One region of the Alkalicoccus luteus genome, then DNA from elsewhere that is predicted to be linked to it. Evidence: riboswitches for the same ligand, from Rfam matches in the RefSeq annotation. Region 1 holds a riboswitch; the other holds the start of a gene.
What was found. Region 1 has a riboswitch for cobalamin ahead of ACSZLD_RS07025 (ABC transporter substrate-binding protein). Riboswitches for the same ligand answer to the same signal wherever they lie in the genome.
Positions count from the first base shown of each region.

Region 2: linked by a shared signal. The riboswitch ahead of ACSZLD_RS14020 (ribonucleoside-diphosphate reductase subunit alpha) and the one ahead of ACSZLD_RS07025 (ABC transporter substrate-binding protein) in region 1 are both predicted to bind cobalamin.

Region 1 is NZ_JBPZEY010000004.1:144,661-151,893, forward strand. It holds gene ACSZLD_RS07005 (pyridoxal phosphate-dependent aminotransferase) at 1-101, opposite strand, end outside; gene cbiB (adenosylcobinamide-phosphate synthase CbiB) at 102-1,061, opposite strand; gene ACSZLD_RS07015 (adenosylcobinamide amidohydrolase) at 1,058-2,527, opposite strand; gene ACSZLD_RS07020 (FecCD family ABC transporter permease) at 2,524-3,573, opposite strand; gene ACSZLD_RS07025 (ABC transporter substrate-binding protein) at 3,560-4,630, opposite strand; cobalamin riboswitch at 4,775-4,952, opposite strand; gene cobT (nicotinate-nucleotide--dimethylbenzimidazole phosphoribosyltransferase) at 5,016-6,029, opposite strand; gene ACSZLD_RS07035 (cobyric acid synthase) at 6,016-7,233, opposite strand, start outside.
Region 2 is NZ_JBPZEY010000011.1:42,877-50,109, reverse strand. It holds gene ACSZLD_RS14040 (SIR2 family NAD-dependent protein deacylase) at 1-249, shown strand, start outside; gene ACSZLD_RS14035 (L-lactate permease) at 386-1,981, shown strand; gene ACSZLD_RS14030 (Rrf2 family transcriptional regulator) at 2,118-2,558, shown strand; gene ACSZLD_RS14025 (MBL fold metallo-hydrolase) at 2,570-3,421, shown strand; cobalamin riboswitch at 3,598-3,779, shown strand; gene ACSZLD_RS14020 (ribonucleoside-diphosphate reductase subunit alpha) at 3,949-6,207, shown strand; gene ACSZLD_RS14015 (ribonucleotide-diphosphate reductase subunit beta) at 6,245-7,233, shown strand, end outside.

The DNA.
Region 1 (7,233 bases):
AGCGGATTAATATTTGCACTGAAATCAAGCCACTGCGTCTTGCCGGATGTGTACGCTTTTAGATAATCCGGCTGGCCGCCGTGATCAGGCCATTGCACCATTTACATTCCTCCTATCAAAACAAACAGAGTGACGCCAGCCGCTGCACCGAGCAGCGAAGCGCCATACAGCATCCGGACAGCAGAGATAATGTGGGTTCGTTCAAGCACCTTCGCCCCCGGTCCCATTTCCGCACGACGGGAAACTACCCCGTGATAATAGTTGGTTCCGCCGAGCTTGACCCCTAAAAATCCAGCAATAAATGCCTCGGACCAGCCACTGTTCGGGCTGGGATGTTTTCCTGCATCCTGCCAGGCCCAGCGAAACCCTTGACCTGCCTGCTTTGGATTCATTATCAGTGCTGCTCCTGTCATGAGCAGCAGCGTCAGCCTCGCCGGGAGCCAGTTTACAACATCATCGAGCCTTGCAGAAGCCCAGCCAAAGGCAGCGTATGGTTCACTGCGGTACCCGACCATGGAATCGAGCGTATTGACAGCGCGGTAGGCCATCGCAAGCGGCGGTCCGCCGATAAACGCATAAAACAGTGGAGCGGTCACGCCGTCCACTGTGTTCTCTGCAACTGTTTCCACCGTACCCCGTACAATCTCCGACTCGCTCAGCTGGGCCGTATCCCGACCGACGATCATCGAAAGCGCACCTCTGGCTGCTGGTAAATCTCCTTTTGCGAGCGGCGTCATGACCGCATAGGCCGCTTCCTTTAAACCGCGGCAGGCAATCGTTGACGCGGTCATGAGAACCCCTGCTGCCATGGAGGCAGCCGGATGAAGCACCCATGCTGCATAAAGCAGCAAAGCGGAGACACACCAGACGAAGCCTGGTACGAAAGCAGCGAGCAAAACACCTTTCCATCTTCTGGCTCGGTTCGACCCATGATTCAGATGCCGGGTGCCGAATGCGATCAAACGTCCCATCCCAGAAACCGGGTGCGGGAGACGTTTCGGATCCCCAATTACCCAGTCAACGATGAGAGCCGCCGCAGCTGTCCATCCCGGAATGATCATGTGTGCGTCTCCTTCCAGCGCCTGTCTGCCCGCACCGCTTCTCTCGTCGCTTCATAGACGATACGGCCTATCCCCCGCCCGACCGGGGTTCCAGACCCTGCGTAAGGCGTCCGTTTTCCCTGCTGGGTCGCGGCAATAACGAGCGCATCCGTAGAAGTGCTTGTGGCGGGAGTTCCAGTTTGAGGATCACGAACATCTTCATCCCGCAGTGCCTGCACCTTCGCTTCTACTGCAGACATACACGCGTTCACGAGCGCCCCGTCCGTCAGGTTCGCATCCACCGCCAGGAACGTATTAATCGTACCGATTTTTTCCCGCTCCAATTCAGGACCGTCATAAGTGATATCAACCGCGTTTCCGGTGCCTGCAGTCACGACAGCGGTAAACGCGATGCCATTGATGGTTTCTTTTCGGACAACGGCCATTTCTGTTTTCACAGCGGTCATCAAGCCGATCGACTGTTCAACCGGCAGACTGCGTTTTTCCAGCCACGCTTTCATATCAGCTTCCGGAGTACGGCTGCTGTATTGTTTGTCGACGTGAAAATTGGCAATGTGGCGAATCCACTGAATTCCCTCACCGGCCACCCCGTTGGAAATTGTCCGGAGCGGCTTTGGACTCGAAATTTGGACCAGATTTCGATCAGCTTCTACGGTGACACTGTCGTGAAGAGACATGGCAGATTCATCCTGCTTTTTCGGGTTCATGAGCAGCTGCGGCCGCGGCAATGTCGGATGCGACTGCGTCCACGTTTCTACTCCGTAAATACTGGACAGCCGCTCTGAACGGCGCATAATATCGACCGGACCCGTTTCCTGAAGCTTTCCTTCATGAAGAAGTCCGACGCGGTCACAGTAAAGGGCCGCAATATTTAAATCATGCAAAATGGCAAAGACGGTTAGTCCCTGCGTTTCCTGCCGCTCTTTCAATACGTTCAGCATGTCAAACGTATGACGAATATCAAGATGATTCGTCGGTTCATCCAGCAGAAGCACCTCCGGCTCCTGCACAAGTGCCTTTGCGAGCAGTACCCGCTGCTTTTCACCTCCGCTTAACCGGAAGAACGACGTATCGCGAAATTTTTCTGTGTCGGTCAGCGCCATAATTTCATCGATGAGCGCCCTGTCTTCCCGGCTCAGCATTTTAAACAGGCCTTTTTGAAAAGCATAGCGGCCGAGCCGGATCACTTCCTCGACAGTAAAATCGAAGGAGACATTTGTTTCTTGTGTGAGAACGGCTATTTTTCTGGCACGCTGCACTGGAGACATCGTTAACAGCGAAGCACCCTGAAGCGATACGTCTCCATGGTCCGGCTTAAGGGAACCGCTGACAAGCTTAAACAGCGTCGTTTTTCCGCTGCCATTCGGACCGAGCAGGCCGAAAAATTCTCCCTGTTTTATATGAAGGTCCATCGATTCAATGATTGGAGGGCCGCCGTAGCCGCCGCTCAGTCCGGTGATGTTCATGCCAGCTTCTTCCCCTTTCCGATGCGGTTTCTAATAAGCAGAAACGCAAACATTGGTGCGCCGATCAGCGCCGTGATCACACCGATTGGCAGTTCCTTTGGTGCAATAATCGTTCTTGCCGTGATATCTGCAAAGATTAAGAAGGCCCCTCCGATGATCATGGAAATTGGCAGCACATGCCGGTGATCTGGTCCCGTAACAAGCCTTACAAGGTGCGGGATAACTAGACCAACAAAGCCAATCGTACCCGATACAGCAACGGCCGCACCAGTCAGCAGCGACGCGCCGCCAAGAATAAACACTTTCCCGCGGCCGACATTTACACCAATATGACCGGCAGCTTCTTCTCCGAGCGCAAGTGCATTCAGGTCCCGGTAGCGGGTGACGAGCATAATGGAACCGATAATCAGAAACGGTACGATCAGCTGCACGTAGCTCCAGCCTCTCATACCAACACTCCCATACAGCCAGTAAATAATCTGCGTCATTTCATCCTGGCTGCCGAGCGAGATAATCAGTGAAATGATTGATCCGATAAATGCACTGACGATAATTCCCGCAAGGATAATCGTTTCGATCGCCAAACTTCTGCTGCTGAGCTTTACAAGCCCGAACACAAGCATGAGCGTGAGAAACCCGCTCACAATCGATACAGCCGGGAGCGTAAATGCACCAAGTCCTACGATCGTGAGCTGGAAAAAGATAACGAAAACAGCGCCGAGGGCCGCACCGGAGGAAACGCCGATCGTATATGGGTCCGCAAGCGGGTTTCTCAGCAACCCCTGAAATGCTGCTCCGGCAAGCGCGAGAGACGCGCCAACACATAGAGCCAGCAGCACTCTCGGCAGCCTGATTTCCCAAATAATCGAGTACTGGTTGGACGGAACGTCATCCAGCAGCTGAGCGCCGATTGTTTTATCCAGAATAATATGCAAAATATGCGGAACCGGGACCGTTACGCTTGAATAAAACAGTCCAAGTGTTATCGCAGCAGCAAGAAGACCGAGGCTCCCTGCATAGTACAGCCATGCTTTATTCGAAAACATCCGGATATACAGCCTCAGCTACGGCACGGGTTCCTTCTACAAGGCGCGGACCGGAGCGCGTCACGATATCACTTTGCACATCGTGTACGTCCTCGTTTGCCACAGCAGGAACATCACTCCAGCCATCGCGGTTCATTACTTCTTCTTGAGGATCCTCCACATAGTATCCGTAGGTAGTGACAATCGTGTCCGGCTCGAGCGTGACAATTTCTTCTTCGGTCAAATTCACCCAGCCTTCATGCTCTTCCGCTGCGTTTTCCGCCCCGATCGTCTCCAGCATCTCATGCATGAAGGTGCCGGTACCAGTAGTGAAAATATCCGGAGATGGTGCTACTTCCACCCAGACGCGCTTGCGCTCTTCTTCGTCGATCGTTTCTCCAAGCTCCGCGAGCTCTTCCATGCCGCTCTCCATCTCCGCTATGAGTTCTTCTGCATTTTCTTCTGTTCCGGTGAGCATGCCGAGTGTTTCAATCGTGTCATAAGTGCCTTCAAACGATTCGGCATTCCGCACAACAACGACATCAATTCCGGCATCACGCAACTGCTCTAAACTATCATCATGACTGGAGGCGTGATAATCCGAAACGAGTGCCATGTCAGGCTCTAAAGAGAGAATGCGTTCCAAATCCATGTCCTGCGCCCCGACATTTTCAATTTCGAGCGCTTCTTCCGGATAATTGCAATACTCCGAAACCCCTACGAGTCTGTCGCCTGCGCCGATTTCAAATAATATTTCTGTATCGCTTGGCTGCAGCGTAACAATAGTTTCCGGTTCTTCGTCGATCGTCACTTCATTGCCTGCGTTATCCGTTATCGTTACCGGGAACTCTCCGGCTGTTTCATTATCCTCATCATTTTGCTCCTCGTTTGATACATTGTTCTCTGTGTTATTTGCAGCTCCTTCTTCATCTTCCGCTGCCTCATTGTTGCCAGTCGTGTCTTCGTTTGCTTCCTGATTGTCCGTGTTCGTATTCCCGTTCTCATTGTTTCCCTCTGTCCCGCATGCGCTGATGATGAGCGCGGCTGATAGCAGAAGCGGTGCCGTCATTTTTTTCATCGTTACTCCCCCATGATTATGTAGTGGAACATAAAAAAACGCCGCCCTTCGAAGGACTGCGCTGAATAAAATGCATGAAGAGAGCCGTTTCAGATTCCCGGAAATCTCCTCGTCTGCACTTCAAACAACCTTTTTCCCGAAGGTGTTTAAATCGACAGAGAGGCAGGTCTCCTGACTTACGCATAAACGGCAGCCTCACCCTTCCCGCGGAATGCAGTGGATTGTGAAATGCCTGTGCGTTTACAGTGGCGGGTCCGTGCCGGATTCACACCGGCTTCCCTTTTCATCGGCTGATGCCGACACCTCTCTGCTGACGAGCGTTACGTTTTTCAGTTCTACTTTGTATTATAGTATGGACTGCTGGAAAAAGTCTACATCTGTTCTGTCAGGCAAGGCCGATATCGGCAAACGTCGCCATTTCTTCCGTCAGCGCCTGTGCCATTTTTAGCAGCGGATAAGCAGCGGCCGCCCCGGTCCCTTCGCCGAGACGCATCCCTAAATCAAGCAGCGGTTTTCCGCCAGCTGCTTCCAGCGCCGCTGCATGACCTGCTTCTGCAGATTTGTGTCCGTAAAGAAAAAAGCGCTCTGCTCCTGGTGCAAGTTTTGCTGCAGCTATTGCTGCAACAGTTGCAATAAACCCGTCTACGAGAACCGGCTTCCGCATTGAAGCCGCGCGAACCATGGCTCCGGCCATAGCCGCGATCTCCAAACCGCCTAAATCAGCTAATATGTGAAGCGGTTCCTTCGCATCAGACCGCTTCACCGCTCGCCCGATCACCTCGATTTTATGCTTGAGCTGCGGCCCCTCTACACCTGTCCCACTGCCCGCTGCCGCTTCCGGAGAAAGTCCCGTGTACGCACACAGCAGCGCGCTGCTTGCCGTTGTATTGCCGATGCCCATGTCCCCGGGGATGATAATATCTGCCTTTGAAGCTTCAACGGCGTCGGCTCCAATTTGAAGTGCCTGCTTTACTTCTGCTGCAGTCATCGCCGGTTCCTTTGCTATATTTCCGGTACCGCGACGAACGTTGCGGTTGATAGCTGCCGTATCAGCTGCATCAATCCCCACGTTATACACATAAACATCTGCTCCGATCTGTCTCGCGAGAACGTTAACCGCTGCTTTGCCGGTCACAAAATTCTGCGCCATCAGAGCGGTGACTTCTGACCCGTAAAGCGAGACCCTTTCAGCTGTCACCCCGTGGTCACCTGCAAATACAAGCACCGCAGGCTTTCCCGTCTGCAAATCTCCCTGCATGCCGGAGAGCGTTACGGCCAATTCCTCCAGCCTGCCGAGACTGCCCTGCGGCTTTGTCAGCGAATCCAGATGCATCCGCATCTGTTCAGCTGCTGTTTGATCGATCTCAGGTATGTTCTCTGCCGCTTCACGCCAGTTCATCTGTCTGTCTCCCTTCGTTCATCAGCCGTTCAATCAGCTCCATATCAAGATGTGCTTCGACTGCATCGGCCAGGCGGTCAAATGCCTTCGTTTTCTCTTCTGCAACGCTCACCCTGCGGACAGGCGGGAGCGCTTTTTGACGTCTCAAGCTGTCCAGCAGTGCGTGGCGGAATGTATCGTTATGAAAAATGTCATGCATATACGTGCCGTACACGTTGTTCACTGCCGCGCTGCTGCCATGAATCCCGCCGGATAACCACTCCGGAGCTTCGTGAACGGTCTGCCCCATGTGCAATTCATATCCAGTGAGCGAATGCACTTCACGCTCCCAGTTAACGCTCGCTGAGATACGCACTGTCGTTTTCACTGGATCCATCACCGTCTTCATATCCGGAATCACATTCAGCCCCTGACACTCTCTCAGCTCTGTATCCGCAGCTGCCGGGTCCTCGACTGTTCTGCCAAGCAGTTGATAGCCGCCGCAAATTCCGATGATTGGCATCTCTCCCGCTTTTTCTGCAATCGCTTCGTTCAATCCGTTTCTGATCAAAAACTGTCCATCGGCAACCGTCGTTTTGCTGCCTGGCAGAATAAGCAAATCAGGTTCGCCTAGCTGCTCAGGCCGCTCGACGAATCGAACAGCGCAGTCCGGTTCAAACCGGAACGGGTCCAGATCCGTGTAATTGGATAGATAAGGAAAGCGAATAACCGCAATATCGAGATCCCTGCCGGCCGTTCCCCTTCCGTATGTCTCCAAGCCAAGCGAATCCTCTTCTTCCAGGCGGAGATCCGGCAGATAGGGCATCACCCCTGCGACCGGCTTTCCGGTATACTCCTCCAGCCAGTCAAGTCCCGGCTGAAGCAAAGACTGATCTCCGCGAAATTTATTGATGATGAAGCCCTTCACACGCTTTCTGTCTGCTCTACTCAACAGTTCAAGCGTGCCAACAATCGATGCAAAAACGCCGCCACGGTCGATATCTGCTGCAAGCAGGACAGGTGCCTCGGCCATGCGGGCAATGCGCATATTCACGATTTCCCGGTCCTGTAAATTAATTTCTGCCGGGCTCCCTGCTCCTTCTATCACGATCCGCTCTGTTCTGGAGGCTAGGCGGTTATAGGCATTCGTCACCGTCTGAAGGCCTTTCTCAAAGTACTGCTCCCGATATTCCGTTGCTTCCATGGCGCGAAGAACCTTGCCGTT
Region 2 (7,233 bases), on a different contig from region 1:
GAGATCCTCCCCGAAAAAGATTGGGATGAAGCCCTTTTAGCTGTACAGAAAGCAGATCTTGTCGTCACAATAGGCACCAGTCTGGAAGTGTATCCGGCCAATCAATTGCCGTTGATGTCAAAAGGGCGGTCCGTTTATATTAATGCCGACTACAGCGGAACAGCATCCGATTTCGACTTAGTGCTGGAAGGACGGGCAGGAGAGGTGCTTCAGGAGGTAGACCGGCTGCTGAAAAGCGTGCAGTTATGATTTTGTTCATAAATTCACAAAGTCGACACGTTTTTTTGCTAGCTTTCATTTTTCCAAGACTGATTTCACGGTATAATGGAATCAGTCCTTACATAAATCTATTTATGTGAAATGTTGAACAAGGAGGGCGTCGGCAATGCTCATGCTTACAGCATTAAGTGCAATTATTCTTCCTTTTCTTTTTCTGGTAGTTCTGCGCCTTCCTGCGAGAAAAGGTATGCTTTACAGTGCCGTGCTGTTTATCATACTTTCGGCAGTCGTCTGGCAGATGGAGCTTCTCGTGCTTTCAGCTTCCATTTTGGAAGGGCTGCATCAGGCGGTCACGATCTTATTCATTCTGCTTGGCGCTATCGTGCTGTTGAATACACTAAAACGGACAGGGGCCGTCGTTCGTATTAATCAGGGATTCCGGCGTGTCTCAGGAGATATGCGCGTCCAGGCTGTATTAACTGCCTTTCTATTCGGCAGTCTGATTGAGGGGGCGGCAGGGTTCGGCACTCCGGCTGCTGTTACAGGTCCGCTGCTCGTCGCCCTCGGTTTTGCCCCGATGGCAGCGGCTTCGCTCGCACTCATTGCAGATAGTACGGCTGTTTCATTTGGAGCCGTAGGAACGCCTGTTATCGTCGGCCTCGGCGGTGTGCCGGGAGCCGATTCAGCATTGTTCCAGGACACAGCGATCCGGATTACGGCAATGGATCTTGGAGCTGGGACCTTTATTCCGCTGCTGCTCATATTCGTGCTTACGTTTTTTGCCGATAAAAAACATGCCTGGAAGGATACGCGGGAGATGGCTCCCTGGGCACTGCTGACAGGGATGACATACACCGGATCTGCTCTTCTGTATGCCGTTTTATTCGGACCTGAGTTCGTTGCGATCCTGGCTTCTTTGACAGCGCTGGCTGTCGCAGCAGCTACGGCAAGCGCCGGTATTTTTATGCCGGAAAAAGAGTGGAAGAAAGCGCTGGAACCTAAAGCGGTGCAGGAAGAGGAAGCACCGAATATGTCGCTTTTTGCAGCATGGAGCCCATACTTTATCGTCATCGGCCTGCTTTTGCTGACAAGAATAGTAGAACCAATCCAGGAATTTGCTCAAACGGCGGTCGATTTGTCATGGACAACGATTCTCGGTGTTGAAACCGCCACTTCTACTTGGCAGGTGCTTTACTCACCAGGTGCAGTTTTACTTCTTGCAGCGGTGCTGTCTGTATTCGTGCAGCGGAAAAAACTGCGAGTCGTCGGAGAAGCCGTAATGGATTCGAGGAAGATGGTAGGCGGAGCCGCACTGGCTTTGTTCCCGACGCTTGCGTTAGTGAACGTGTTTATTAATTCCGGTGTTAATGCCGGAAATCTCGTATCAATGCCGGAACACATTGCTGTGATGCTCGCATCAGGCCTCGGAAGCGTCTGGCATCTTGCAGCGCCGTTTCTTGGACTTTTGGGATCGTTTATTACAGGCAGTGCAATGGTATCAGGCTTGACCTTCGCGCCAATTCAGACATCTGTTGCGTCGGCAGCAGGGCTTGATCAGACGCTGGTTCTCGCTCAGCAGACTGCGGGTGCAGCTGCAGGGAACATGATCTGCGTGCATAACGTCGTCGCAGCTGCGGCGGTGGTCGGGCTTGCAGATAAGGAAGGCGATATCATCAGAAGAACGGTCGTTCCTGCGCTTGGCTACGCGGCGCTGATCGGAATTGCGGGAACGATTCTCGCCGGCCTGACCGGCCTGTTTTAACGGTCATGCTTCGGACTATGCTTTCGAGCGGGTTCATATGCTACACTGATAGAAAGACATGGTGCTGCTTTGACAGGATACTGTTGAAGCAGCATTTACTTATGAAACAGCAGCAGGAAATGGAAGGGGAACCGCCATGCATTTAACTCAATATACCGATTTTTCACTCCGGGTGCTTATGTACACTGCAGTTCAGCCATCTGGAAAGCTGTCGCAAATCAAGGACATATCAGAGGCTTACGGCATTTCCAAAAACCATCTTATGAAGGTTGTGTATCGACTCGGTAAGCTCGGCTACATAGAGACAATCCGTGGCAGGAACGGCGGTATCCGACTTGCACGTGAACCGCAGAATATAAATATTGGCGAAGTTGTCAGACATACCGAAGACAATTTTCATTTGGTGGAATGTTTTAACAGTGAAACGAACACGTGCCCAATTACACCGGCATGCAAGCTTCAGTTTGCTCTTTCTGATGCGCTGACAGCCTACTTGGATGTGCTGGATCAGTATACGCTGGAGGATATCACCGATAACAGGGATGCACTTGCAGTCTTATTGAAGCAGCCGGACTAGGAGGAATTTTCATGCAGGAATTAAAGAAGCTCTCGGAGCGATTTTATTATCTCACACCGGTCGAAGAAACAGACAGGCCCATTCTTGGCGCAGTAGTCGGGGATAATCTGACGCTGCTGATCGACGCCGGAAACTCAGAAGCACACGTGCGTCTGTTTTTAGACGAATTAACACGAAGCGGTGTTCCTGCCCCTTCACTGGCTGTTCTGACCCACTGGCACTGGGACCATGTTTTCGGGGCGTCGGCGTTAAACCGAACGCCTGTTATCAGCACAGAGGCGACGAAAACAGAGCTGCAGCGTTTGTCGTCCTATTCATGGGAGGATGAAGCACTCGACGAGCGGGTCAAGACCGGAGAAGAGATTCGTTTCTGTGCAGAAGCGATAAAAAAAGAATTTCCAGCTGAACGTTTTATACGTATCCATATGCCGGAGATAACGTTTAACGATGAGCTGGTACTTGACCTCGGCGGAATCACTTGCCGGCTCGTTCATGCTGGCGGCAACCACGCGTCTGATCATTTGATTGTTCACCTTGCAGAGGAAGATATTTTGTTTGCAGGAGATATTACTGCTCCGAACTTATATGCATCATCCTGGCACTATACGCCAGACGAAACAAAGCAGCTTGTAAAAAAGCTGAAGCCTTTTGCTTCAGCCTGGAACGTCATATCACACTGGAAGCCCTTGTCGAAAGAACTGTTTATCGAGGAGCTGGAGCTGCTGGAGAAAACAGCCTCGTTAAGCGCTCGTGCAGGCGATGAAGCAGAACTGAAAAACTTGCTGATGGACGAATACGGAAAACCGTTGTCAGAAGAAGAGAGTCTTGCAGCGCAATATTTCATGAACGGAAAAAAGCTTTAGATGAACAACGAAACCTGCATCTTTTGACAAAAAAAGAAATATGGTCAGCTGAAGGCGGTCTACCAGTATGTCGTTGAAAATGATTTGCTATTCTGCAAGTTTCATGTTGCAAATAGCTGGGAATAGAGGTAGCATAATCAATATATTGAGTGTATAAGCAAGTAGACATCTAAATATAGCGTGCAGAAACGTACAGGTACCGCAAAAGCGGTTTAATAGGGAATCCGGTTAAAAGCCGGAGCTGTCCCCGCAACTGTAACTGCTGACGAGCAGCCGATCACCCACTGTTTTTTAACGGGAAGGGAGGCTGTAAGGATGAAGCAGAAGCCAGGAGACCTGCCGTACGTTTCAGACGTTTCTTTTCTTCGGGGATTGAGAAAGGGAATGGTGCAGCGCCGTTATGCCGGGCGTCTGTGCTGTTTCCTTTTTCGTGTCTCTTCCTCCGAAGAGGCACTTTTTTGGTTCTGCTGATTTGTGCTGCATCATTCAATATAGTGAATCATGTAGAAGAAAAGGGAGGCATTTCAATGAAATCTGCACTACAATCACGGATTCAGCTCACGATCAACGAGCTGGAAAACAACTACAAACTTGATTTATCGGAACTGAAACAGCAGGTCGAATCGAAACAGGAGGAGGAAGCGTTTGATCATGCGCTGCATACCTCCCTTAACAAGATCGCCATGGACCAGCCGGATTATACATTTGCAGCAGCCCGGTTTTACTTAACGCGACTTTATGAGCAGGCAGAGGCTCAGCGCGGTTATAAGGCTTACAGCGGGTTTTATGAACTGCTGCAGGTACTGACGGATAAGGGAATTTACAGCTCCTCGCTGCTGCAGTCGTATTCAAAAGCAGAAATTGAAAAATTAGAAACAATAATAGAGCCGGACCGGGATCATTCATTTACATTTATCGGACTGTTTTTGCTCGCAGACCGGTATCTGGCAAGAGATCATGATAAGCAGGTGTGGGAGCTTCCACAGGAACGGTGGCTCGTAATCGCAATGGCCCTGATGCAAGATGAGCCAGCCAGTAAACGGATTATGCTCGTAGAAGAGGCATACTGGGCGCTGTCTAACCTCTACATGACGGTAGCGACGCCTACGTTAGCAAATGCAGGGAAAAGCTACGGGCAACTCTCCTCCTGCTTTATCGACACCGTCTCGGATTCGCTGGACGGCATTTACTTAAACAATTGGGATACGGCAAGACTCAGTAAGGATGGCGGAGGAATCGGCGTTTATTTTGGCAAGGTGAGAGCGCTTGGTTCGGACATTAAAGGCTTTAAAGAGACCTCTTCAGGTGTTATTCCCTGGATCAGGCTGCTTAATGATACTGCTGTAAGCGTCGACCAGCTTGGCCAGCGGCAGGGGGCTGTTGCAGTTTATTTAGATATTTTCCACAAGGATATTATGAGCGGGTTTTTGGACTTGAAGACAAACAATGGAGATGAGCGCAGAAAAGCGCACGATATATTTACGGGCGTCAGTATTCCTGATCACTTTATGAGAATGCTGGAAGAAACAGATGAAGCCGGACGCAGCAGTGGAGAGTGGTCGGTATTTTGTCCGCATCAGGTGAAGACCATCATGGGATGGAAGGATGAGAACGGCAATTCGCTCGGTCTGGAGGATTTCTATGATGAAACGGACCACCTTGCGTTTACTGAAAAATACAAGGAAGCCTGCGCGCATCCGATGCTTCCGCGGAAGACGTACCGTGCGATGGATATCATGAAACGCATCATGATCGCTCAGCTGGAAACTGGAACGCCCTATATGTTCTATCGGGATGAAGTGAACAGAGGCAACCCGAACAAAAAGGCAATGGGCCGTACCTCGATATTCTGCAGCAACCTTTGTACCGAAATCGCCCAAAATATGTCCGCCTCAGAAATCACTGATGAATATGTGGCGGAAGACGGAAGTATCGTGATCGTGCGAAAGCCGGGTGAATTCGTCGTCTGCAATCTCTCCTCTATCAACCTGGCTGCAGCCTGCAGAGATGATGTGATTGAGCGGACGGTAGCTATACAGGTAAGAATGCTCGATAATGTTATTAATTTAAATACGCTTTCTGTCGGCCAGGCACAGGAGACGAATAAAAAATACCGGGCCGTCGGTCTCGGAACATTTGGCTGGCACCACGTACTTGCTGTGAACCATATTGACTGGGAATCAGAGAACGCGGTAGCTTTCGCGGATGACCTGTATGAACGGATTGCGTTTGCCGCTGTTCAGGCAAGTGCAGCGCTCGCAGAGGAGAAAGGAGCTTATCCTGCTTTTCGGCACTCAGAGTGGGAAAATGGCCGGTACTTTGAGCGGCGGGGCTATACGTCAGACCGCTGGCTGCAGCTGAAGCAGAAAACAGCTGAGACAGGAATTCGAAACGGCTGGCTGATGGCGGTCGCCCCAAATTCATCAACGGCAAAAATTGCCGGTTCGACAGATGGCATTGATCCTGTTTATGCACTGGAGTACGCGGAAGAAAAGAAAAATTTCAAGCTCAAGGTTACACCGCCGGACCTTACGCATCATACGTACCCATATTACAACAGGGCCAGGCATGAGCTGGATCAGCACTGGAGCATCCGCCAAAACGCAGCGCGTCAGCGCCATGTCGATCAGGGAATCAGCTTTAACTTGTATGTCCGCCACGATATTCACGCAAAAGACCTGCTGCAGCTGCACATGGAGGCTTGGCGTCAAGGGCTGAAAACGACCTATTATGTGCGCAGCACGTCCCAGGGAGAAATTGAAGAATGCGAAAGCTGTCACTCCTGATTGCAGGAGGCAGCAAAACGAAAGGATGGAGCATACGATGACATTGACAAAAATGAAGCTGCTTGAGCCGGATCACGCGAATAAATCGACCGGCATTATAAACGGACGAGCTTCCGGCATTTTAAACTGGAACGATATCGCCTATCCGCAAATGTACGATATGTACCACGTTTTACTGTCTAACTTCTGGAAAGCGCAGGAGATTAACATGCAGGACGATATTAAACAGTGGGAAGCCTTGTCTGACGCAGAAAAGGAGATTTTTTTAAAGGTCAATACGCAGCTGGCTTCACTCGACAGTCTGCAGACACCAACGATGTCGATGGTGCTTGATTATGTAAGCGATCCGAGCTTTAAAGCAGTATTTGCCGTGATCGCGCAGCAGGAAGCCGTGCACAATGAATCGTACTCTTATGTCCTGAGTTCTCTCGTTTCCACCGATGAACAAACAAAAGCATTTGATGACGCAAAAAATGATCCGCTCGTCCGAAAGCGAAATGCCCTTATTCTGGATTCCTATGAACGTTTCAGGAAGAACCCCTCACCTCAGCGTTTATTGGAGCTGTGTATTAACTCTGTCAATCTGGAAGGAATTTATTTTTATGCTGGATTTGCATTTTTTTATCACCTCGCCCGCAATCAAAAAATGGTCAAAACGAGTACGATGATCAGCTACATTCAGCGTGATGAAATGCAGCATGCCTATTTCATTTCCCAATTTATCCGAATTCTGATGGCTGAAAACGAAGAGCTTCGGACAGAGGAAAACGAAGCATTTATTTATGACACGATCGCTAAGGCGGTTGAGCTTGAAAAAGAGTGGGCCGCTGTCCTTTTGAAGGACATAAAAGGCATTGATACGAATGAATATGAAGCATATGTGGAATACCTCGCAGATAAGCGGTTCAGGCAGCTCGGTCTTTCCAACCTGTATCATCGTTCAGAAAACCCAATGCCGTGGATTCAAGTATTCAGTGACGACATGATGAATGAAACAAAATCAGATTTCTTTGAGCAGAAATCCAG